DNA from 4 places in the Candidatus Clostridium eludens genome. Region 1 is predicted to be linked to each of the others. Evidence: riboswitches for the same ligand, from Rfam matches in the RefSeq annotation. Region 1 holds a riboswitch; each other region holds the start of a gene.
What was found. Region 1 has a riboswitch for cyclic di-GMP ahead of ACJDU8_RS23090 (LuxR C-terminal-related transcriptional regulator). Riboswitches for the same ligand answer to the same signal wherever they lie in the genome.
Positions count from the first base shown of each region.

Region 2: it holds a riboswitch for cyclic di-GMP, as region 1 does, so the genes downstream of both, ACJDU8_RS07675 (prepilin peptidase) here and ACJDU8_RS23090 (LuxR C-terminal-related transcriptional regulator) in region 1, are expected to answer to the same signal.
Region 3: it holds a riboswitch for cyclic di-GMP, as region 1 does, so the genes downstream of both, ACJDU8_RS03605 (LuxR C-terminal-related transcriptional regulator) here and ACJDU8_RS23090 (LuxR C-terminal-related transcriptional regulator) in region 1, are expected to answer to the same signal.
Region 4: it holds a riboswitch for cyclic di-GMP, as region 1 does, so the genes downstream of both, ACJDU8_RS19630 (LuxR C-terminal-related transcriptional regulator) here and ACJDU8_RS23090 (LuxR C-terminal-related transcriptional regulator) in region 1, are expected to answer to the same signal.

Region 1 covers NZ_JBJHZX010000060.1:1,626-7,836, forward strand. The annotation lists gene ACJDU8_RS23080 (hypothetical protein) at 298-1,086, opposite strand; gene ACJDU8_RS23085 (hypothetical protein) at 1,065-1,514, opposite strand; cyclic di-GMP riboswitch class II at 2,215-2,299, shown strand; gene ACJDU8_RS23090 (LuxR C-terminal-related transcriptional regulator) at 2,385-3,032, shown strand; partial or broken gene ACJDU8_RS23095 (IS5/IS1182 family transposase) at 3,275-3,370, shown strand; gene ACJDU8_RS23100 (hypothetical protein) at 3,460-3,699, opposite strand; gene ACJDU8_RS23105 (CatB-related O-acetyltransferase) at 4,135-4,767, opposite strand; gene fabG (3-oxoacyl-[acyl-carrier-protein] reductase) at 4,935-5,690, opposite strand; gene ACJDU8_RS23115 (VOC family protein) at 5,775-6,211, opposite strand, start outside.
Region 2 covers NZ_JBJHZX010000009.1:33,303-39,513, forward strand. The annotation lists gene ACJDU8_RS07670 (sensor domain-containing protein) at 1-1,247, opposite strand, end outside; cyclic di-GMP riboswitch class II at 1,602-1,688, shown strand; gene ACJDU8_RS07675 (prepilin peptidase) at 1,743-2,495, shown strand; gene ACJDU8_RS07680 (prepilin-type N-terminal cleavage/methylation domain-containing protein) at 2,613-3,131, shown strand; gene ACJDU8_RS07685 (GspE/PulE family protein) at 3,212-4,888, shown strand; gene ACJDU8_RS07690 (type II secretion system F family protein) at 4,937-6,130, shown strand; gene pilM (pilus assembly protein PilM) at 6,150-6,211, shown strand, end outside.
Region 3 covers NZ_JBJHZX010000004.1:20,102-26,312, forward strand. The annotation lists gene ACJDU8_RS03580 (CpsD/CapB family tyrosine-protein kinase) at 1-493, opposite strand, end outside; gene ACJDU8_RS03585 (YveK family protein) at 510-1,238, opposite strand; gene ACJDU8_RS03590 (response regulator transcription factor) at 1,253-1,879, opposite strand; gene ACJDU8_RS03595 (sugar transferase) at 2,144-2,806, opposite strand; gene ACJDU8_RS03600 (DUF5658 family protein) at 2,837-3,193, opposite strand; gene ACJDU8_RS03605 (LuxR C-terminal-related transcriptional regulator) at 3,538-4,200, opposite strand; cyclic di-GMP riboswitch class II at 4,287-4,372, opposite strand; gene hisC (histidinol-phosphate transaminase) at 5,316-6,211, shown strand, end outside.
Region 4 covers NZ_JBJHZX010000037.1:7,704-13,914, reverse strand. The annotation lists gene ACJDU8_RS19655 (hypothetical protein) at 296-451, shown strand; gene ACJDU8_RS19650 (hypothetical protein) at 677-964, opposite strand; one part of gene ACJDU8_RS19645 (IS5 family transposase) at 1,254-1,696, opposite strand; one part of gene ACJDU8_RS19645 (IS5 family transposase) at 1,696-2,026, opposite strand; gene ACJDU8_RS19640 (DUF960 family protein) at 2,375-2,689, shown strand; gene ACJDU8_RS19635 (hypothetical protein) at 2,741-2,863, shown strand; cyclic di-GMP riboswitch class II at 3,214-3,299, shown strand; gene ACJDU8_RS19630 (LuxR C-terminal-related transcriptional regulator) at 3,384-4,031, shown strand; partial or broken gene ACJDU8_RS19625 (IS5 family transposase) at 4,158-4,989, opposite strand; partial or broken gene ACJDU8_RS19620 (C40 family peptidase) at 5,063-5,269, shown strand; gene ACJDU8_RS19615 (S66 peptidase family protein) at 5,701-6,211, shown strand, end outside.

The DNA of each region.
Region 1 (6,211 bases):
GTATTTATTTTCATTACAATATTATAATTATCGCAATCCAAAAAAACAATATACAAGATAAAAATATTTTTACTCCATCATATTTTGTATATTCATTAGAAGTCTTATTTTTCATGTAATTTAGAATCCGACAAATTAATGAATTAATAAAAACAACTGGAAATTATACCATATTTAATTTTGAATAATTATGATGCAACAAAAAACGAATTTAGTCTTTCTTGAATAATGCATTTTATATATTTAACAGTTACTATTTCACAATGCCCTTATTAGTATTATCGTCTAGTACATAGTTTAACGTGTAGTGGAAGCTTTAGTGGATAGATAAAAGTAATAGTTAGTGTTTCCACTAGTCACTACAAGACTATCTCCTGCTACAATAGTGGTATCAGTTCCTAAAGTATTGTTGTTCTCATCTTTAAAAGCCAGAGTATATGAATCAGCATTAGTTAAGCCATTTATCAAACTTGATACAGTAGTTCCTACTGGTATTTCCATTATAAAGTTATCACCGATAATACCAAGTGATCTAGAAATCCCAAGTGGTTTATAGTCTAAATTTTGATAAACAAGCAACTGTACCCCTCTTGAATCACAAATATTATCTGGTATTACAATCGTACCAGATATTTGAACATTTTTTGATATGCTTAAATCTTTTGGTGTGTTCCATTGAACGGGTAAGTTTACAATTCCCCTTGTAGTATCAATGGGTACAATTGTGGGTAAGTTTATATTGCACTCCATTCCAGTAATAGGTACCTCTATTGGTTGAGGTGGAATTATAGATAATAATGAACTTGAATTTGATGGTGTTCCAAATATGATACTAAGATAATAAGTATGTGTGTATAGTCCATCGGAGATTTGTAATGAATCTCCATCATTTACGATACCGTCATATAATGTTTGCTTCTGTATGTCTACGATGATTGCAGACATTTTATCTGTAAGGGTTGTATCGTTTGTAAGGGTTGTACCGTTGTACGTTAAGTTGCTTATAAATTCCTGTATAGTTGTAGCTGGAGGTATGTTAATTATTTGGTCCCCTATCACTGTACCTAGATTGCTTTGAAGTCCCATCCTTTATAGTCTACTTTCTGGGTTACATCTAACTTTATATTAGTAGGATTTAAAATACTTGGAGGTAATACGACTTTACCGCTTAGTTGAGTAGTTGTATTTATACTTACGCCAGAGTAATTAGACCACTGTACTGGTACTAACATAGTTCTTTCCGTAGTTGTAACTAAGATATTCGACGGTAAGTTTAAATTACTTACCATAGTAGGTTCATGTATTGTTATGTCATGAAGTGATTCTATAGATAATAAGTTCGAGGTTGCATTATATGATAGCTGATTAGCCCTTATTCTATTACTTTCATAATATGAGCAGGCATTTTTTGTGCTTATTATGCCTGGTAATGAATCTGCAAAAACTATTGAACTAAGAGCTAAAGATAATGTAAGTGCAAGAGCTGTCGACATACAAAATTTCACTTTTGTCATTTAGAATATCCTCCTTTTAAAAAAGCGCAACTCCATTAAGTAAAAATTTCAATTAATGCATTTAGCTTTAAATTGTAGTAAAACTAGCCTATAATTAATCTTTTGTTCAATTTATATTACCATACTAAGTTACTATAATAGTAATTATATCATATTTTCCCATTTCTTGCACCTACAGCATTTAACTCTTAAAGATTACATTTCCTGATTTATACTTCAATGGTTATTTTATCATACATCACCATTTAGACTCAATTACTTGTAATCACATCATTTATATACAATTCATTCCAGACAATCTGTAAGCAATTAAACGCTCAATTATAGGTGAGTAAATAGAAAGTACTTTGTATAATTATTTATTTTTTTACATTCATACAAATTTCAGCATTTTTCTTTAAATTTGTATGGTATGATAAATTAGATATCAAATTATAACAAAAAGAAATTATACTTTCAGTAATCTAAAATTTTAATGATAAAAAATCAAACATAATTATGGTTAGGAATTGTGCTTATACTTCTATAACTTATTATTAATAGTCACTTTAGAAACAATGATTGTTAAACAAATCACATAATGTTCATATAAATATTTGATATTTATACAGCAATCCCTAGTTATAGTTACATTAACAAGAAATTTATAAAATAAGAAGAATTGTTATTTATTGCACAACTATTATTTGGAATGAGATATGGAAAATAGGGGACAAAGAAGTATGCTTTATATTTGGGCACCCTTAAGGCATATGGAGTCAATGGTGCGACCGACCTAATTTTACCGTTTATATGGTTAAATTGGGTCTTTTTTATTTTATATGGAGAATTAAGTGATATTATTGTTAAAAGAATGGGGGAAAATACATTATGAGGATTATTATTTTATCAAGTTATACTTTAATAAGAGATGGTATATACTCAGTTATATCAAGGTGTAATCGTGCTGACGTAATGCTTGTTGGGGAAACACTAAAAGAAGCAGTTCCGTTAATTAAGTCAAGTAAAATTAATATTGTTTTGTTTGATTTACGTCAACAAAATAAAGATGAATTGCTGTTAATTAAAGAAATGAAGAATAGTGGCGTTAAGAGTAAATTCATAATGTTAGATTTTAATGAGGATAAAAATATTTTTGTAGAAGCCATTAAGTGTGGTGTAGAAGGATACATATTGGGAAAATCAGATGAAGTGGAGTTTTTATATACCATAAATCAAGTTTATAAAGGAAAAAAATACTATGACTCTTATTTTATAGACTGTATGATCAGAGAAAATACTATTGAACCTGTAAGAGTAGAACAGCTTACTCCAAGGGAGAAAGAAATTCTATGCGAAATAGGAAAAGGTTTACCTAATCAAGAAATATCAAAAAAACTTCATATTTCTGAAAATACAGTGAAAAAACATACTACTCATATATTTGACAAACTAAATGTAAGAGATAGAACCCAGGTGGCTTTGTATGTTAACAGGTGCAGGATGTTAGATGTCAATGATACTTCTAATGTATATTAACATGAGTTCCAATGTATTAGTTGCTTTAAATTTAAGAAAATATATGAGAGTACTTAATTGCTCTTCTATATTTTTCTAATGACAGAAATGAATAGCATTAATATTTAATTATAATCATTTTTCAGGTTCTACAAATATAGTTATATATTATGTAGCATGCGAAAAGTTATTCTATTTAATGTATAATGAATGAACTTCCAATTAGAAATTTGTTAAAATATCACATACTACATGCTATTAAAGAAAGAGAGCCAAAGTTCAAGGCTCGTCGTTGGATAGTAGAAGCTGCCCACTCATGGATGAATCGTTTTAGAAAGTTACTTATTAGATTTAAAAAGTAAGACTCTTCCTACTTTGGTGCTTATTAAGTTCGCATGTGTTTTTAGAAAAATTCAAGTTATTTATGGATAGGCTCTAAATTAATTTTTCATTTTGTTGCAATAATCCCTAACAGTATACCAATTAAATCAAAAATCATATCTACTGCTGATTCCCATAAAGGATCCATTACGATTACAATATCGTGTACCTCTTTAAGTAAGCCAACCATAAATACAATACTACAAGCTCTTAATAAGCCTACTCGTTTTTTTAATATAGGAATAATAATTATTGGTAATATAATATGTAATACCTTATGCCACTGAAATATTATTTGTAAGTCCAACGCCCTCGCCCCCCAATACTTCTGTATTTTAACCGATTGGAGGGCATTATTCAAAGAACATTATATTAACTTTTTATTAAAGAATGTGTTCGATCCACTATTAATTGATCAGCAATCATATTTGTAAAATAAATAGGGATTATTCCAAAATCAACACCCTTACGGTACTTATAATCTTTAGCACGATATTTGTCTCCCTTATTTTTCTATAACAAGCTTTCATAACTAAGGATTTCTACATGTATTTCTGAATTCTTTCTAAAACTAATAAACAAGCTGATTATTTATAACATATTACAGCCTTCAAATCATAATACTTACTTTATATTGCGAACTAAAACGCCATAAGATTCATTGTTGAATATTACGGCGTTCATATCTATTATTCGGTTTTTATTGTTGATTCATTAAATAGGAATAATTAGCCACAGACCATTAAACTAATTTATCAATATTCCCTGATTGAATATATTGAATATTTGCTTGGATTTTTTCATCTGGCCAATCCCACCATTTAATTTTCAATAATTTTAAAATTATATCATCACTAAATCTTTTCTTTATAACTTTTGCAGGTATACCTCCAACAATAGCATAGGGTGGAACATCATTAGTAACTATTGCTCTGGTTCCAATAATTGCACCATCACCAATTTTCACACCTGACATAATTATAGCGTCATAACCTATCCACACATCGTTTCCAATTATAATATCTCCTTTATTATCCCAAGCATCTGTTATATGGCTGACATCCAAACCCCATTCCTCATAAAATATTGGAAATGTATAAGTAGATAGTGATTTTATTGTGTGATTTCCGCTTGTCATGAGAAACTTGGCTTTACATGCAATTGAACAAAACTTCCCAACTATTAATTTATCATTGTTTATAGGATACTGATATAATACGTTATTTTTTTCAAAATCCCTTGGATCATTATAATAATCATTATATATTGTATAATTTCCAACTTTTATATTATCTCTTGTAATTACATTTTTAAGATATATTGTTTGGTAATCGTTACTTCTTGGATATACTTTATTTGTATTTGGAATAGTCATGTTTAACTCTCTCCTTTATATTATACTAATTTTCTGACTATTCCATTATTACAATACATTTCTTCATAGAATCACTCCTAAAATAATCCTTACTGTTTAATCCATGCTTTATTATTTTATTTTCAACAATTCATAATATGTTTAAACCTAATTATTTAATAAATTTTCTAATTCATAACCATTCCTCCATCTACATTAATAACTTGCCCTGTAATATACTGGCACATATCTGAAACAAGAAATAAGACAGTATTTGCTACGGCCTCTGGTTTTCCATAAGTTTTCATCGGAATTCTGGATAACATTTCATCAGTTACCTTATCAGGAAGAACAGATGTCATATCCGTTGAAATATATCCTGGAGCAATAGCATTTACAACTATCCCACGATCTGCCAGTTCCCTAGCCACCGTTTTTGTAAAACCAATAAGTCCGGCCTTAGAAGCAGAATAATTTGCCTGACCAACGTTACCTATTATGCCCACGACACTTGCTATATTCACTATACTTCCTGATCTTTGCCTTAACATATGTTTTGACACAAACTTGGTACAGTTAAATGCTCCAGTAAGATTTGTATTAATTACCCTATCCCAGTTTTCTTTTTTCATCATCATCATTATACCATCACTTGTGACCCCTGCATTATTTATTAATATATCTATTCTTTTAAACTTAGTAACTACAGCTTTTACAACTTCTTTTGTTGATTCTTCTGAGCTCACATCATGTTTTAAACCTAAAGTTTCAACATTGTAAGTCAATGATATTTCATTTGCTACTTTTTTTGCTCGTTCCTCATTAATCCCCGTTACTACTACCTTTACCTTTTCCCCTGCTAATTTCTCTGCAATAGTCTTGCCAAGTCCACGAGTACCTCCAGTTATTAAAGCTACTTTATCAATTAAGCCTAAATCAATCATATTTATCCTCCAATTTTTATTATTTGATAATCCTTTATACAATTTAAATATTGTAGAGTTAACTTACTGCATTACACCCATAATCTACTCTAAGCAAGATTTTATATAATCAACTGATATATCCATTCTAATGGCAGTTTCCTCCATTGATAAACCACTGTTTAGGAATCGTCTGACAACCAAAATCATATCTTCTCCAACTTCAATAATATGTTTATCAGGATCATAGAAACGAACAACACGCTGTCCCCAAGAATGCTCTAACATAGGATGTACATAGTCAATATCTTTAATATCATTTATTTTTTGAATAAAAGCATCAAAATCATCTTCTTCAAAATATAACTCTTCTGCATTTCCTCCAAAAATAACTTCGCTGTCTCGTTTGTGAATAAAAATTAACCAAGTTTCCTTTGTCTGTAATGTAATACCTCCCGTTAAAGTTACATTTGCGCCAAAGTCAGCGATAACTTCTAAACCAAGCACTTTATAATAAAACTGCTTTGACTTTTCCATATTCG
Region 2 (6,211 bases), on a different contig from region 1:
ATGAGTTTGCTCACAAAATCACTTTTTTTCAACTGAATAGGAGAAATATTTACTGATATGGTTTTAAATTCATAATTCTTCAATTGTAATTGGCGAATTACCTTGCATACTGAATTTAAAACCCATTCACCTATTTCTACAATACTTCCTGTGCTTTCTGATATTGGTATGAATTCCGCAGGGGAAACAGATCCAAGTCTACTGTTTTGCCACCTTAACAGGGATTCAAATCCTATTACTTTATTTTTTGTAGCATCTATTTGTGGCTGATAGAGTATATAGAATTCATCATTTTCAACTGCGGTTTTAAGCTCCTGTTCAATAACGAGTTTTCTGCAATATGAATGAAACAATTCTCGCTGAAAAAAAGTAACAGTGTTTTTACCATTGATTTTTGATTGAAATATGGCCAGATCTGCATATTTATACAATTCTGTTACATCATTACTGTCATTTGGAAATATAGTAATACCCATGCTTGCAGTTATATATATTTGTTTTTCTTTAACTTCAAAAGGTTCTTTAAGATAATTGATTATTTTAATACAAAGTTTTTTTAATTCTTTATAGGAAGTAAACTTATTGATGAGTATTATAAATTCATCGCCTCCCAGGCGGTATAGGGTTCCAGAATCTTTTATACACATGGTCACTAGCTGTGAGAAAATTACCAATAATAGATCTCCGTAGTCATGACCAAAAGTGTCGTTAATTAATTTAAAATCATCAATATCTATAAATATTAGTGCACCATTTTCATAATTGCTTAAGGCTGTTTTAAGGGTATTTTTAAATAAGATTCTATTAGGAAGTCCTGTTAAAGAATCATAATAGGCAGAATGATTAATATAGTCCTCCAGCCTTTTCTCTTCTGTAATATCACTTATTGAGCCGGATAATAAGAACATTTTATGGTCAGAATTTTTAGTAGCCGCACCTTTAACAAGTAATGATTTAATATGATTTTCCTTAGTTAAAATTCTAAATTCACTTCTATAGCTTACTGTATTGCCCTTAATAAAAAAAGTTAAATCATTTTTGGCGCTGAGCTTATCTTCTTCAACAACAGTTTTCTCCATAAAATCAAATAAGCTTTTAAAATATTCTACACTGTATCCTGTCATATGAACAAAATTTTCAGAAAAAAACATATGGTACTTTTTTAAATTCCATTCCCAAAGTACTATGTTGGCTCCATTTAAAGCCCTTGTATACATTTGTTCCCTGTTTTTATCATAAATCCTCATAGTAACCTCCTGGTTTATAAAATCTAAAGGTTAGTATATTAAATGTTAAGTTTAAATTAAATTTAGGATTAAAGTGTTAAAAATAATTTTTTAATTAGTTAATATAATAGAAATTGAGGTTGTTTTCAAGTAATTAATGTAAGTTATTTTATAGAAATTAATTGAAGTTTACCTGTAGAAATTTGAGTAGATTTAAATAAATATTATAAAAATACTGTATAATAAAATGTCATATTTTGCAACCATAATTTTAGATTTCCAGGTATATTTTGAATTAAATATTTTGAATAATTTGTAAACAATTTATTAACTAAAACTTGTTGAAATTAAGAAAATTTTATGGTAGGATTAAACAAATGATAGGGAAGCGATGAAATACACACTTTAATCTGGGCATCCTTGTGTGTGTTGGAGTTAGTGATGCAACCGGCCCTGTATTCATAAATAATTTTTATGAATACAGGGTTTTGTTTTTTAAAAAATGGAGAGTAAATTATGGTTATTTATTATGGTGTTGTTATTTTTATTTTGGGAACTATAATGGGAAGTTTTTTGAATGTGTGCATATACAGAATACCAAAAGGTGAATCTGTTGTTTATCCACCCTCCCATTGTACAAATTGCAATAAGGAAATTAAAGCTTATGATTTAATTCCTGTAATAAGTTACATAATTTTAAGGGGAAAATGTAGACATTGTGAAAAAAAAATATCCTTAAGGTATCCTATGTTGGAATTTATAACAGGTTTGTTGTATTTGCTTACTTATATTAAGTTTGGAATAGGGGTAAATCTTATAAAATATATAGTATTTATAAGTATTATGATTGTGGTGGGAATGATAGATTTTGATACTACAGATGTCTATTTTAAGACTACAGGAACAGGTATTATTGCAGGCATAATATTTTTAGGAATATATCTTTACATGGGACTGCCTATAAAAACCTATATTTATGGAGGTATGTTAGGAGGAGGACTTTTAACATTAATTATCCTTATAACAAAAGGAGGTATGGGCTGGGGAGATGCAGAGATTTCACTGGTATGTGGTTTGTTTTTAGGACTTAAGTATACAGTATTGATGATATTTTTAGCCCTTGTTATAGGAGCGGTGGTAGGGGTAGCACTTATTTTGTCAGGGAAGAAGTCAAAAAAAGATTATATTCCCTTTGGTCCATTTATTGTTATAGCTTCTGTGGTTACAGTGTTTTTTGGACAAAGTATTTTAAATTGGTACTTATTTTAGATATTAAAAGATGTTTTATTAGGAGGTGATGGAAAAATACATAATTAACAACTTGCCATGCTTGAATCTACACAGAAAATCTGCTGTTTAATTTTAATGAAGAAAGGATGGAGTTTTATGGAAATGATAAAAAAGAAAAAAGGTTTCACGCTTATTGAACTTATGATAGTTCTTGCTATTATTGCTATACTGGCTGTGGTATTGATACCTAAATCACAAATATTTAAGAACAATTCTAAAAATGCAGGGGTAATTACCAATGTAAATACCGTAAGAGCATATTTGGAAACGAAAGTTACTAATACTAGCGGAATAAATGCTTATTTAACTACTGCAGATTTAACATCGGCATTTGCTGGTGCTTTTAACACAGGTAGTAGTTCAACTGACAAATTGATTAATCCATTTACTAATATAAGTGGAGCTGGTATAGGTTATGCATATGAAATTATATCTGCACCTACTACTGATTCGTCTATTAGTAGTGCTACTACTGAAGCAAATGTGAAAGCTGACGCAGGATCGTCGTTTACTGGCAAAAAGGGTGAAGTTATTGTGGTTGTGTATAGTAATGGTTATGGGGTAGTAGGAATAGACAGTGGTGAAAGTGCAACACAAGCATTTATAGTCCAATAGGAAAAAGTATAAAGAACATGATTTTCCATGTTCTTTATATAATTGTGATACAGTTTTATTGAATAGAAAGGAGTAGATTCATGTCAAAAGTAAAAAAACGTTTGGGAGAAATCCTAGTAGATGCAGGAGTTATAACGGAAAAAATACTACAAAGAGCCCTTATTTTACAGAAAGACACAGGTGAAAAGCTTGGTGAAATACTTGTAAGTAAGGGCTTTATTACTAATGAGCAGATAGTACATGCCATAAAACAGCAGCTGGGAATACCTTTAATAAATTTAGATAATATTAATGTAAGGCAGGATATTATAGATATTATACCAGTAAGTATTGCAAAGAAATATGAAGCTATTCCTATAGATATTATGAATGGTTTTTTACTCGTAGCTATGAGTGATCCTTTAAATTATTTTGCCATTGAAGATATAAAAATAGCAACAGGGTATAATGTTAAAACTGCCATAGCATTGAAAAGCAGTATACTTGATAATATTGAAAAATACTATGGAAAAAGCAAGGCACAGGAAGCAGCACAAAACTACAAAAAGAACTTTTCAGGCAGAAAGATGGAAACAGAAGAGGAAATAATAGATGAAGCTTCTGCACCAATTATAAAATTTTTAAATACCATAATCGAAAATGCCACTTTATACAATGCTTCGGATATCCATATAGAACCGGATGAAAAGGAAATGAGAGTGAGATTTAGGGTAGATGGTGGTCTTCGAGAGATTATGAGAACGGATATAGACATGCTTTCTCCTGTAACCAGCAGAATAAAGATAATGGCTGGCCTTAATATAGCAGAAAACAGAATACCCCAGGATGGCAAAATTAATTTTAAAGTTAAGGAAAAGGATATAGCCATCAGAACTTCCACAGTTCCAACAGTTTTAGGGGAAAAAATTGTGATGAGATTACTAGATAGGAACAATTTTTCCATAGAACTTGAAAAAATTGGCGTGGAACATAATGGATTGACAAAAATAATGAGGATGATTTCTAATCCATATGGTATAATACTGGTATCAGGGCCCACTGGAAGCGGTAAAACAACAACCCTATATTCTATGCTGAATGTATTAAATGATGTGTCTAAAAATATAATAACCATAGAAGATCCTGTAGAGTATAATTTAAAAGGTATTAATCAAATGCAGGTAAATAATAAAATAGGATTTGATTTTGCCAGCGGTTTAAGAAGTATACTCAGGCAGGATCCGGATATAATACTTGTAGGGGAAATACGGGACAATGAAACTGCAGAAATATCTATAAGGGCGGCACTGACAGGTCATATGGTACTGTCAACTATTCATACAAATAATGCAGTGGGCACTATAGGGAGACTTTTGGATATGGATATAAAGCCTTTTTTAATATCCTCTACACTGGCAGGTGTAGTGGCTCAAAGGCTGGTCAGAAAAGTATGTCCAAATTGCGGTGAAGAGTATGTAAGTGATGAAAGGGAAATGAGACTGCTGGGTATTGATAATCCTGTTAAGCTAAAAAAGGGCAGGGGATGCAGCTTGTGCAATGATACAGGGTATAAGGGAAGAATAGGTATATTTGAAATACTTGAAATAGATAAAGACATTAAAAATCTTATAGACATAAATTCCACTGAAAGTGACATTAAAAAAATGGCTCTGGAAAAGGGTATGAACACCTTAAGAGAATCATGTATGAATAAGGTTTTAAAGGGAACAACTACTGTTGATGAAATGTTAAAGGTTACTTATGGAGATCTTGTTTGATATTTCTAATATTTTTAATATTATAGAGGAGTTTCAGGGAATAAAATTATGAAAAAATTTATATGTAAAGCTTGGAATGATGAATTCGAAATAATAAAAGAGGAAATGGAAGAAGAGAATGTTGACATAGTAATTGACAACCTAAAAAGCAGAGGTTTAAAAATAATATATGTAAAAGAAAAGTTTGATTTATCTCAGTTTGGATTCTTTAATAAAAAGTTTAATGAGGAAATTTTAGCTAACTTTTGTGGACAAACTGCTATGATTTTAAATTCCGGAGTAAATCTCTTAACGGGACTTGAAATAATAGAACAACAAACCAAGAATAAAACTATGAAAAAAGTAATTTTAAGGATGGTTGAAGGTATAAAAAGAGGAAATAATTTAGCTGAATCAATGGAATCTTGTGGAAAGTTCCCTAAATTACTAATTGACATGGTTATGACCGGGGAAATTAGCGGAAATGTGGATACTATACTTTATAACATGGAAAGTTTCTACAAAAGTGAAGCCAGTATAAATAATAAAATCAAAAGTGCTTCTCTATATCCTGCATTGATCTTAGCTGTCGCAGTAAGTATGATGCTCTTTTTTAATTTCTTTGTATTTCCTGAAATAAAAGATTTATTCACAGGTGTAAAGCTTCCGGCTATAACTATAGTTGTACTAGGTATTATGAATTTTTTTAATAATAATTATTTATACATAATTGCAAGTATAATTTTTTTAATAATTATTATTAAGTATATAAATACTATTCCAAAGGCTGCATATTTTTTTGGTAAGGTAATTTTAAAAATTCCTATTTTGGGTACAGTAAAGGTAGATGTAATTACTTCTAGATTTACCAGAAGTATGGGAATATTTCTAAAATCTGCAGTTCCCATTATAACTATAATGGAAAATGTAAAACTCATAGTAGGGAATGAGTTCATATTGCAAAAAATAGAAAATGTCGAAAAAGAACTTATGGGTGGTACCAAATTTGCAGATTCTATTGAAAATGAAAAAATCTTTGAACCACTGGTGGCACAGATGATAAAAGTAGGTGAAGAAACAGGAAGGCTTGATGAAATGATGTTTAAACTGGCTGATATATATGATGAAAAAGTACAGATAGGCATTGCAAGACTTACGTCTCTGGTAGAGCCTATTTTAACCTTAGTTATAGGGTTAGTTGTGGGTGTGGCGATACTTGGTATGGCACTGCCTGTAATGCAGATTACCCAAGGAATGAAATAAAAATAATGGAGGTAATTAAATGTCTTCCAAAATTCTATTCAGTTTTAAAGAAAATTATGCGGATGTAGCTGTTGTATCAAA
Region 3 (6,211 bases), on a different contig from region 1:
AGGAAGGTGCATCAATAATTATGTAATCAAATTTTTTCTTTAGAATTTTCATAACAACCTTTAAATACTCTGTTTTAAATATTAAACTATAGCTATCTAGGTTGTATTCACCTAATGATGCTATTGATAAATATTCATATTTAGTTTCTTTTATATAGCTTTTTAAGGATACTTCATTAGTTTTTTCTCTATCTAACTGCTGAGTTTTTAATTTACCTATATCCCTCAATATGCCAATTAATCCTCTAGTACTGTCTGCGTCAAAGCTCTCAATTCTTGTATTGTCCCCTAAGCTACAATCAAGAAATAATGTTTTTCTACCATATATGGCCAATGACATTGCTAAATTTTTAGCTACAGTTGTTTTTCCTTCATTATCACTATTACTGGTAATACTAATGCACTTAATATTATCTTTGTTATGATTCTCCATAATGTTGCGTAATATTCTGTATTTTTCCATAACGTGATTTCTCCTATTATCCTTTTTCATTATTACACCTGCCTTATTATTCAATAACAACTAATACTGGCATATTTAATATATTAGTAATTTGATTTTCATTTCTTATCTTTAAGCTATCCACATAATTCTTGAACAGTACTATAACAACTGATAAAAGTAATCCAAATAAGAATCCCTCAAGGATCTTTTTAGATTTATTTGCTGGTATTGGACTAATTGGCGGCTTTGCCTCATCTAATACTTGAATTTTTCCCACTGACAATATACTCATGCTTTGTTCAATAAAGCTTCTACAATATACATTTGCAATTTTCGCAGCCTCATCCTTGTTGCTGCTTACTGCATTTAATTGAATTATTTGTGTATTGCCTGTACCATTTGTTGAAGAAGATGTTGAAGAAGATATTGGGGCAGCTGCCACCATTGCTTTTATTTGCGAGGATGAATAGTTCTTCAATACTTCCGCAGTCTTATCTATTACTAAATTTGATTGAGCTATTTGCGCATAGGTATCTACCATTTTTTCATATAACAAAATATCATCCTGTGTATACTGTGGTTGATTCTTTGAACTTTGTACAATACTTGTATCCCCCTTGACTATTATGGCAGTGGTATGTGCTTCATACATTGGTGTTGAGAGAAGTGTGACTTTTACTGCCATAACGCTAGTACACAATACTGTAATAAGTACAATAAACCCTACTTTCTTCTTCAAGATTTTTATAATATCTATTAGTGATAAATCTTCAGCACTGTTTTTATTTTCCATGAGCTTTATTCCTCCTACCTATTTGCCATCCCATATTTATTCCAATAGAGTGCTGCCTCTGTCCTATCTTTAATATTTAACTTATTGAATATATGATTAATATGCTTTTTTACGGTATGCTCTGTTATAAAAAACTCCTGAGAAATCTGACGATTGCTTAATCCTTTTGCCACTTCTATCAATATTTCACTTTCTCTATTGGTTAACAGCTCCAATCCATTTGGTAACTCAATGTTTTCATTTATCATAGAGTCAACAAAATATGAATCAAAATATTTTTTTCCCTTATATACATGTTCTATTGCATACATTATTTCTTCCTCATTTGATTTGCCTGATATGTACCCTTGAACTCCACTCTTTAATGCCTTAACAAAGATATCTTTTTCACCATTAAAGTCTATTGCTATTAGTTTAATATCCACCTGTGCAGTGGTTAATTCATTAATTATGTTTAATTCTTCTTCGTTATCCTTATGAATATCCAACAGTAAAATATCAGCCATATTACCTTTTATCATAAGCATTGCTTCTTTTATTGTTTCGCCAATAAACTGTATGGATATGTGATCATACCTAGACAAAAGGGCTACTATTCCTTCTCTTATAACAGAACAATTAGATATAACTATAACTTTCATAATACTTCTCAATTCCTTACTTTTAATGTAATCTCCCCAGAAAACTAGGAATTCTGCAAAATAGCTTGGCCAAGTTTTAATATATTCCTATATTACTACTAATTTCATTATATTCCATCATACCCCGGTCTAATCTTTTATTACCAAGTGGCATATCTTGTATAGTACACTTATACTATGAAAGTAGTATAAATTTCTAATATAAGTAGTTACCCTTAAGTAGTATTGAATCATAAGGTTTTACATCTTACATTGATATTCCTCTTATCTTGCATTTTTATCTCCAAATAAGATAAAAACTGTTCTCATTATGAGTTTTATATCAATCCATAAATTTCTTTCCTTTAAATATCTAATGTCCAATTTTATCCAATCCTCAAATCCAATCTCATTTCTGCCCATTACCTGCCAATAACAGGTTAAGCCTGGTTTCACTAATAATTTTTTTCTATGATAGTCCGAAAATTCAGCAACCTCCCTGGGTAAATTAGGTCTTGGTCCCACCAAGGACATGTCTCCTTTTAAAACATTGAAAAGTTGAGGCAATTCATCGATACTAGTTTTTCTGATAAATCTGCCAACTGTTGTAATTCTAGGATCATATTTAATTTTGAACATGGGTCCGGACATTTCATTTCTATCTTTCAACTTATCTAATATCTGTTCTGCATTAGCAACCATTGATCGAAATTTATACATTTTAAATATTGTTCCATTTATACCGACTCTTTCTTGTGAAAATATTATCAACCCTTTTGAATTAACCTTTATTAATATGGCTACAATAATCATCAAAGGACTAAGAGATATTATTCCTATCAGAGCTCCTAAAATATCTATAAGCCGTTTAGTTACCACATAGACTTTACTCTTTTTATACTCCACCGAATATTCCACATACTCTTGTGACAATTTTAAGTTTTCCATAATTCTCCCCCTTAAAAATGGTTTATCACATTAAAATTTATACATACAAATATATATAGCAAGACAAATTAAATGAAAGATATTAATAGCTATATACATTAAAACAATCCCATTAATTATAAAATTACTTTTTTTTAACTGTGCTTCTATAGCCTTTTGCATTCTAAAATATAAAAAAGATAAAAGTACTGTCGGCAGTACAATTTTGATCCAAAAACCAACTTTTAAATTGTGCACTACACTTACCATTAAAGGGTTTGCTTCTATAAAATATCCGGTATTTAAAAGCATTCGAGTAAAGAACATATCACTTATGTTCAACAGACATAAAATAATAAATTTATTTCTTATATTACTCAAACTGTAATTTCTTATAAATACAAGCAATTATCATACCTCCAATAATAAATTAATAAAACAAAAATTATAAATTGATAAACTTATTATTGTTATTTTACTATTTTTATATTTTTTACCCATCATACTGTAGTTTAATTTTTTTATACTATGTGTAATAGTCCGTATAATCCATCTGCTATGATTAAGCATTATATAGTCTTATTATTGGGGTAGTATAAAATATTAAGTTACCATGAATAAAAACAAAAAAATAACTATAGTACATAAACAATATAATACTGTCTATCTACTATAGTTATTTTTAAAGTAACTTAATTAAAACTCTAACACATACTGCCATGAATATTTCACTCTATTAAAGCAGCACACATTTAACATACATTAGAATTATCATTAACAGAATCATCATTAACCTCTAACATTCCGCATCTGTTAGCATACAAAGCCACCTGTGTTCTATCTCTTATATTCAGTTTGTCAAATATATGATTATTATGTTTTTTTACTGTATTTTCAGAAATATGAAGTTTTCGTGATATTTCTTGATTACTCAAACCTTTTCCTATTTCACATAAAATTTCTTTCTCTCTTGGAGTGAGCTGTTCCATTTTTTCGGGTTGGATGGCATTTTCTCTGACCAAACAGTCTATAAAATAAGAGTCATAGTATTTTTTCCCTTTGTAAATTTGATCTATGATATATAAAAGTTCCATTTCATCTGATTTTCCTAATATGTATCCTTCTACGCCACACCTAATGGCTTCTACAAAGATATTTTTATCTTTATTAAAATCTAACATTATGAATTTACTTTTAACACCACATTCTTTCATTTCTTTAATTAACAGCAATTCATCTTTATTTTGTTGATGTAGATCAAATAAAACAATATTAATATTATTTGATTTAATTAACGGAACTGCCTCTTTTAATGTTTCTGCAATAAGCATTATGTCAGCATAATTACGCCTTGATATAATTGAATATATACCCTGTCTTATTAAAGCATATCTTGATAAAATAATAACCTTCATAACGTATCTTCCCCCTGTTTTCTCCAACAATAATATCACTTAATTCTCTATATAAAATAAAAAGACCCAGTTTAACCATATGAACGGTAAACTTAGGCCGGTTGCACCATTGACTCCATATGTCTTAAAAGTGCCCAAATATAAAACATACTTCTTTGTCTCCTTATTTCCTATATTTTATTCCAAATAATGCTTATATAATACTTAACAACTCCTCTCATTTTATTATAGAATATATCTATTTTCTGTTTTTTCAAGAATTTTGAGTATCTTTGAAATTACTATATATCTTCCTAAAAATATCCATGCCAGATGGAGCTTACTCCATTTAGGCTCTTCCACTAAGTCTTTTACCTTCTGAACCTTATCTTCAATCTTTACACCTTATCCTAATTCAGGGGTACTTTATATCCGAATAACTTACTAAATAAATCCTTTGTCAAGTTTTGATTTTTATCATCTGTGTTACCTGTAAAATGATATGTGAATGTACCCTTCTATTGTCACGTACATCCAATGTACATCCAATGTATTAGGATCTAGAAAAGATATTCCTATGCACTTGCCAAACCTAAATTTAGTCATACATAATAGTAATGGAACTAACATTTCTTACATTAATTCTGCAAATCTATTATAACTAACAAGTTTATTGAAATAAGATCTTTGAACTGTTGAAACATGATGATTGTAATAGTTTTTAAATGTCCTTTAATCTCATAAGTAAAAATATTTCTGTTAATAAATTTTAATAATTCCTTTTGCAAAGATATATTTATTTTTACAACTTTTACAGCTAGTATTTATATTATAACATTATTCTATATAAGGTATAAAAATCCTTCTACTTTTTATAAATTTTATAATTAATTAGTCAAAAAAATAGCCTAAAGTCTGTTTTTTTGACTAATTATTATTCTCTAATGGAATAAATGGATGTCCTGAAGTACGGACAGTGATTTAGATATATTATGTTTAAGTAGATTAGTAGTCCTATCCATGGATGATATTTACTTAGTTAATATTTAAAAACTACATTGATAATTTATACAATTTGAAATAATATTATAACATACATAAATTTAAAAGTGCACAAATAGAAGGGAGTATTATATATGAGTAAATATTGGAGCGAAATTGCCAAAAACATTGAACCCTATGTTCCAGGAGAACAGCCTAAAAATAAAAAATACATTAAACTAAACACTAATGAAAATCCATATCCGCCTTCTCCTAAAGTGATTAACGCTATAGAACAAGCAGCTAATAACAACCTTCAGTTATATCCTGATCCCAATTGTGATGACCTGAGAAATACTTTAGCCAATTATTACGAGTTATCCTCAGATCAAGTCTTTATAGGTAATGGTTCTGATGAAGTATTAGCATTTTCTTTTATGGCTTTCTTTAATCAAGGAACACCTATACTTTTTCCAGATATAACATATAGTTTTTATGAGGTTTATGCTGAGTTATTTAAGCTAAAATATAAATTAATTCCTTTGGATGATAATTTTGATATCCCTATAGATTCTTTTTGCATTAAAAATGGTGGAATTGTAATTCCAAATCCTAATGCACCAACTACTAGATATATGTCTATTGAATGTTTAAAAAAAATTGTAGAATGTAATATGGAAAGTGTTGTTATAATTGACGAGGCATATATAGATTTCGGTGGAGAATCTCTAGCTAGATTTGTAAATGATTATCCAAATTTATTGGTTGTACAGACCCTTTCTAAATCACGAGCATTAGCAGGACTACGGGTTGGCTTTGCTTTTGGCCATATAGATCTAATAGAAGGCTTAAACAGAATTAAAAATTCTATAAATTCATATACAGTTAACCGCCTTTCCCTAGCAGGAGCAAAAGCAGCTTTTGAAGATGAACCTTATTTTAAAAACATTAGTTCAAAAATTATAAATACGAGAAAAAAAGTAATACCCTATCTTAAAGCTCTAGGATTTAAGGTGTTAGAATCTAAAACCAATTTTTTATTTGTCAGCCA
Region 4 (6,211 bases), on a different contig from region 1:
AAATATAAAACCAAATAAATCCACGTGCCTCCACATTTTAGAGGGGTATATCTTTACGTGAAACCAATATTAATGCGTATTAGTATCATCTTTCTATCAAAACACATATTGAGTGTGTGGTAGGAATAGAAAAGAAATAGTCTGGTATCAAAGGCCTAGGGCATTTCGCCCTATTTTTTTATGCTTTATGTTTGCATAGACTAAAAGTTTATCCTTAAATAACTTTAATTTTTCTAAAGCGATTCATCCATGAGTGGTGGGTAAGTGGGTAGTTTTTAATATCCAGCAGAGAGCCTTGAATTTAGGAAAGGAATCTAATTGGAAAGGTGCGGTTAAACACCCTAAGGTATTAGAGCTTATAAAGGGAAAGATAGGACTTTCATATGATGAAATTTATAATATTATAAAAGGTACTGTGCTGGAAGTAAATAATGTTCCAGTTCAGAAATAATTTTAGGTATCTATTTTGTTTGATTTTTTAAAACATGTGATATAATATATTTAAATAGTTCCGTGTTATTTTGCGTTAACAATATTCCTGGTTTAAAAATGCACTATTTCCTAGAGGTGCATTTTTAATTTTTTTCTTCAGTATTTATAGTTATTTCACATTAACTTGCAGTTGCAATTCATTTCTAAAATAGCAGTATTACCAGGTGTATATATTAAAAACATTCTACTTATTTTTTATGGTTTCAATCATTCCAATAGACTTCAAAGCATCCTTAAAAGCACATATATAAATTTCTCTGTACATAATCGCCATCTGTGCATTTATAATGTCCCCATATTTCACAAATGGCTCCTGTAATTCTTCATCAATTGTGCTTAGTAATTTATCTTGTACCTCTAGCAATTGAATCTCCAATTTTTTATATTTGTTGTCTTTCTTGTTTAGGTTAAATGAAATATTATTAAGTCTCTTATCAATAAAATAATCAATAAATTCTTGGAATTCTTCCAATATAACCATACCTCCAAACATTATGTTTGTGATGTGTTAACTTTTAGTATATGTGCTTTCAAGTTGTATTCTTGCTTTATTGTATTAGCTTATCATAGCTGGTTTATGCTACTAGGCCGACTGCAACAACATTTTTGTAAGATATAAATTTAAGGAAATGCTTAGCTAAAAATACTGTATCTTGTGTAATTATTATAGCATATGTAGAAATAATTTTAAGCTTAGATTAGAGTAGATAGAAATTATTTTAGGAATATATAGTGCGTGTCTGAAAAGGCAAGTTCCTATACTATTTGCACAAAATAAATATCGAATCACAATAAACAAAGGCAAGAAAGGAAGATGCCAGCTTATCGTACCGGGTTGTAATTCTACGAAAATGCTTGATTTTATTAAAAAAGTATTTTATCAAGTGACGATCTTTATAGAGCCAGCGATCACATTTGCATGGATCTTTAGTATTGGACTTGGAAGGAATCGTGTACGATGCCTCTTTGGATGAAATATATTTTCTTATTTCCTTTGTTACATATGCCTTATCTCCTAGGATATTGCTATTCTTTATTTTTACATGAGACAGCACCTCAATGGCCAGTGTATTGTCATTTACATCGCCAGAGGATAACTGAAAATAAATCGGATTGCCTAACCCATCAACAATTGCATGTACTTTGGTCGTATTTCCACCACGGCTCTTTCCAATGTGTTGGTTGAACTCATGATTTATTGCCCCTTTTTAGCTTCTGCACTGTGCTGATGAGCCTTTACAGAAGTAGAGTCAATACTTAAATTTTCATAGTCTGCTTCTTCATTTAGGGTCTGAAAAATATTTAGTAAAGTACCGTCATCACGCCATTTACAAAACCTGCTGTATACAGTTTTCCAGGAACTGAAGCGCTCCGGTAAATCACGCCAAGCAGAACCACTTCTGGCAATCCATAGGATTGCATTAAACATAAGATGGTTGTCAATAGGAGGGCGTCCTGTTTTAGCTACCGGGAATAAATCTTTAATTTGAATCCATTGTTCATCCGACATTTCATAACGTTTTTGTGCCATAATATTAATCTCCAAGTTTTTTTCTTATTTTACCAACAATTTGGCTTTTATGCAATTTTAAGTTTTCAGACATGCCCTAATACTTTTGTAATCTCAGATACTGAATTATTTCAATAAATATAATATAATTTAAAATATAGAAACAGTAAAGAAACAAATAGTGAAATAAGAAATTAGTTAGTAGGAAAGTCTCAAAATGAGTAGAAGAAAATATGTAGGTATCTAATATTAACATAGATAGGAGATTAGGTGATATTTTTTCATCTGATAAAAGCAAGTTAAATAACCTTAAGTGTGGTTTTCATTGATAATTAAGGTTATTTTATTTGTAAAAGGTAAAGGGAGAGAGACGTGGCAAGAAAGGTGACAAAAGGAATACGTGAAGATATAGATGAGGAAATTCAAATTAAAATATGGAATGCCATTGATATGTTAAAGAGGATGGATAACTTTTCTGTGGGTCATTTACAAGTATTTGAATTAAGGAAGACAGAAGACAGTAGTATTTTCAATAATTGCTATAATCAGAAGATAACCTATTGTCGTGAAAAATCTGCATATATGGAGGAGATTTTTGTAAAAGTTGCTAATCCTGTTGATGCCGAGGTATATGTTGTAGAGGATTTAGGGCACAGTGTAATGATGAAAAACTCAGAATATTGTTGATAAGTCTACTATAGTGAGCAAAGATTTAGTAAGGGGTATTGCATTTGCAGTTTGTGGAAAAAAGTTACGAGTTATGAAAGTGGATTAGGTTGGATACTGGCGGTAGAAAATACGCTGCTGCCTATATCCTTAAACAAAGAGGATACTAAACGGAAAAGTTATATGATAATTTAGTTCCCCAATAAGGCTGTACAAAAAATAAAATTAGAGCAATTCTTTATTTGTGATTAAATACTACAGGTTAGGAGTTGCTTAATTTTATTTTTAAACTTATTGATGTTTTTTTAATTAAGGTGTGATATAAGAACTTGTTTACCGACGAACTTCCATAAAGTTCATATTGTGATTTGCCGATATTAGTATAAGATTAAAATATAAAATATTCATATTAGGATATAAATTAAGCCAAATCTAATGGTGATGGAGGTACATCATGCTTTTGTGGATAGGAAAAAAAATTCACTCTATGCTAAAAGTTAACCCAAAGAGCAAATATAAATACGAAATTTGGGATGAAATATTATAGGAAACAGGGGGACAAAGAAGTATGTTTTGTATTTGGGCACTTTTAGGACATACGGAGTCAATGGTGCAACCGACCTAATTTTACCGTTTATATGGTTAAATTGGGTCTTTTTATTTTATATAGAGAATTAAGTGATATTACTGTTGGAAAAAACGGGGGAAATACATTATGAAGGTTATTATTTTATCAAGTTGTGCTTTAATAATGGAGGGTATATACTCAGTTGTATCAAGGTGTAATTGTGCTAACATAATGCTTGTTGCAGAAACATTAGAGGAAGCAGTGTCATTAATTAAATCAAGTAAGATTAATACTGTTTTATTGGATTTGCATCAAAAAAATAAAGATGAATTGCTGCTAATTAAAGAAATGAAGGAAAGTGGTGTTAAAAGCAAATTCATAATGTTGGATTTTAATGAAGATAAAAATATTTTTGTAGAAGCCATTAGGTGCGGTGTAGAGGGGTACATATTAGGAAAATCAGATGAGATGGAACTTTTATGCATTATAGATAGGATTTACAGAGGGAAAAAATACTATGATTCTTATTTTATAGACTGTATGATGAGAGAAAATACCATGGAACCTGAAAGAATAGAACAGCTTACTCAAAGGGAGAAAGAAGTTTTATGTCAAATAGGAAAAGGTTTGAGTAATCAAGAGATATCAAAAAAACTTCATATTTCTGAGAATACAGTAAAAAAACATAATAATCATATATTTGACAAACTCAATATAAGAGATAGAACACAGGTGGCCTTGTATGTTAACAGGTGGGGAATATCAGGTGTTAATTATAATTCTAACGTGTGTTAAATATATAGTGATTTAGCTGGAATACTATGTAATAAATAGTTTGTCATATTACTAATAATTCCAATGAAATTGACATCATAAAACCTTATAGATTGTATCATAGGATGAAAGCTTTAGAGATTATCCCTAAATAATCTGTGTTTTTCTAAAAGCAATAAAAGCGCATGCAAAATTAATAAGGCCCAAATGGGAAATATCTGTTTTCTCAAATCGAACGAGCAATTTTCTAAAATGATTCATCCATGAATGGGTTACTTCTACTACCCAACGACGAGCTTTATAATTTGGATTGTTCTCCATATTCTTTTTTTCTTATCTTCGGGAAACTACATGAGGAATATAGCCTCTAAGAACTATAATTTCTAAAGCTGGCTCTCCAGTATATCCATTGTCCGCACAAAGGTTTTGAGGATTTTTAACTGTGGGTTCTGGTTGTTCTATAGCTATGGAATTTAGTACTTCTCTCAGTTGCGATACATCATGACGATTTGCTCCTGTTACCACTACTGATAACGGTACTCCTCTGCCGTTTACGAGGATATGCTTTTTGATCCCGTTTTTTTCCTCGAACTGTTGGATTTGCCCCAACAGATTCTTTTGCAAAAGGAGCTTTATTCATACTTCCATCCATACTAAGCCACTCTCAATCAATTCCTTGGATTTCGTTGTATCTAGCTTCCACATATTCTCAAGTACTCCTGCCTTGCACCATGCCATAAAATATCTGTGAATTGAACTAGATGCTCCAAACTTTTCTTTTGGTAGTGCCTTCCACTGTATACCTGTTTGAAGTATATAAAAAATTGCTTCTAAATATTTTTCTTGATTCCATTGGCTTTCTTCAAGCACCAGCAGCTCGTTTATATTCTTTATTCGGTTCTCTTTGTTTCTTAGGTATTAGATTTTTTACTTCTTCCCAAAACTCATCAGTTATCTCCCATGATTGCTTTTGTATCATTTGTACAATCCTCTCTATCCCGTTTTTTAATTATCGTATCATACCAGAAACTATTTAGGGATAAGTTCTTAATGTAGGAACAAGCATATCTTTTGGAAATTTACGAGAAGGTGATCTAGTTTTCTTTTCGTTCACAAGTAATGGAGTTATAAGCCATGTTGGAATTTATATTGGTGGAGGACAATTCATAAATGCTTCATCCAGCAAAGGTGTTGTAATTTATCCACTAGGTCCGTATTGGCGATCAGCCTACGTAGGAGCAAGACGAGTGATTCAGTAGAATACATATAGTAAGAATATGAAATAAATTTTAATCGGAGGGAAGAGATATTTTAACAGCTTCCTTCTATTTTTTTATGCAGTGAAATGGGATAAAATCCCTATATTCAAAAGCCATATGATTAAGCAGAAAGTCTATTTATTGTACCATCTCCATGTACCAACCCTCCTTAGTTGTATATCAAATCGGGCTTGGGTATAGCCCGTATAATGGATAAGTAGGCGAGTAGTAATGAACACTATGTTATTAATTAGCAACTATTTGAGTAACTTCATATAATATTATAGTAGTAATGAAATAAGGTTTTTTACTAATTCCGCAAATCTAAGCTTCCTGCCCATAGAAGGTGATAGGCATAAATGGCGACAAGGAGCAATTTTTACGGAATTGTAAGGCTATATTTTATTAAGTTATTTAAAAGGTGAATGAGTATGGCAATGAGACCACAAATTTTGCGAGCAGGAGATACAATTGGAATAGTTACTTTAGGGAGTCCATTATCTGCGGATGTCATTAATGTTGGTATACAGACTCTTAAGAATATGGGCTTTAATGTAGTTCTAGGAAAATATGTGTACTCTTATGGTGGATATATTGCAGCTACAGAACAACAGAGAGCCTCTGATTTGATGGAAATGTTTAGAAACCCCGCTGTGAGGGCCATTATCCCCTCAAGAGGTGGAGTAGGTGTTGCAGGTATTATACCATATCTTGATTACTCTGTTATCTCACGAAATCCTAAAATTATCACAGGTTACAGTGATATAACCATTTTATTAAATGTTTTGTATACATGGGCTAACTTAATTACTTTTCATAGTCTTCTTTTAATAGACTTTAAATCGGCTACGCCTGCATATAACATGAATCAGTTTTTCACTGCTACATCTACACTTATCTCACCAAGGAAACTTGAAAATCCTCCTGGAATGCCCCTAATAA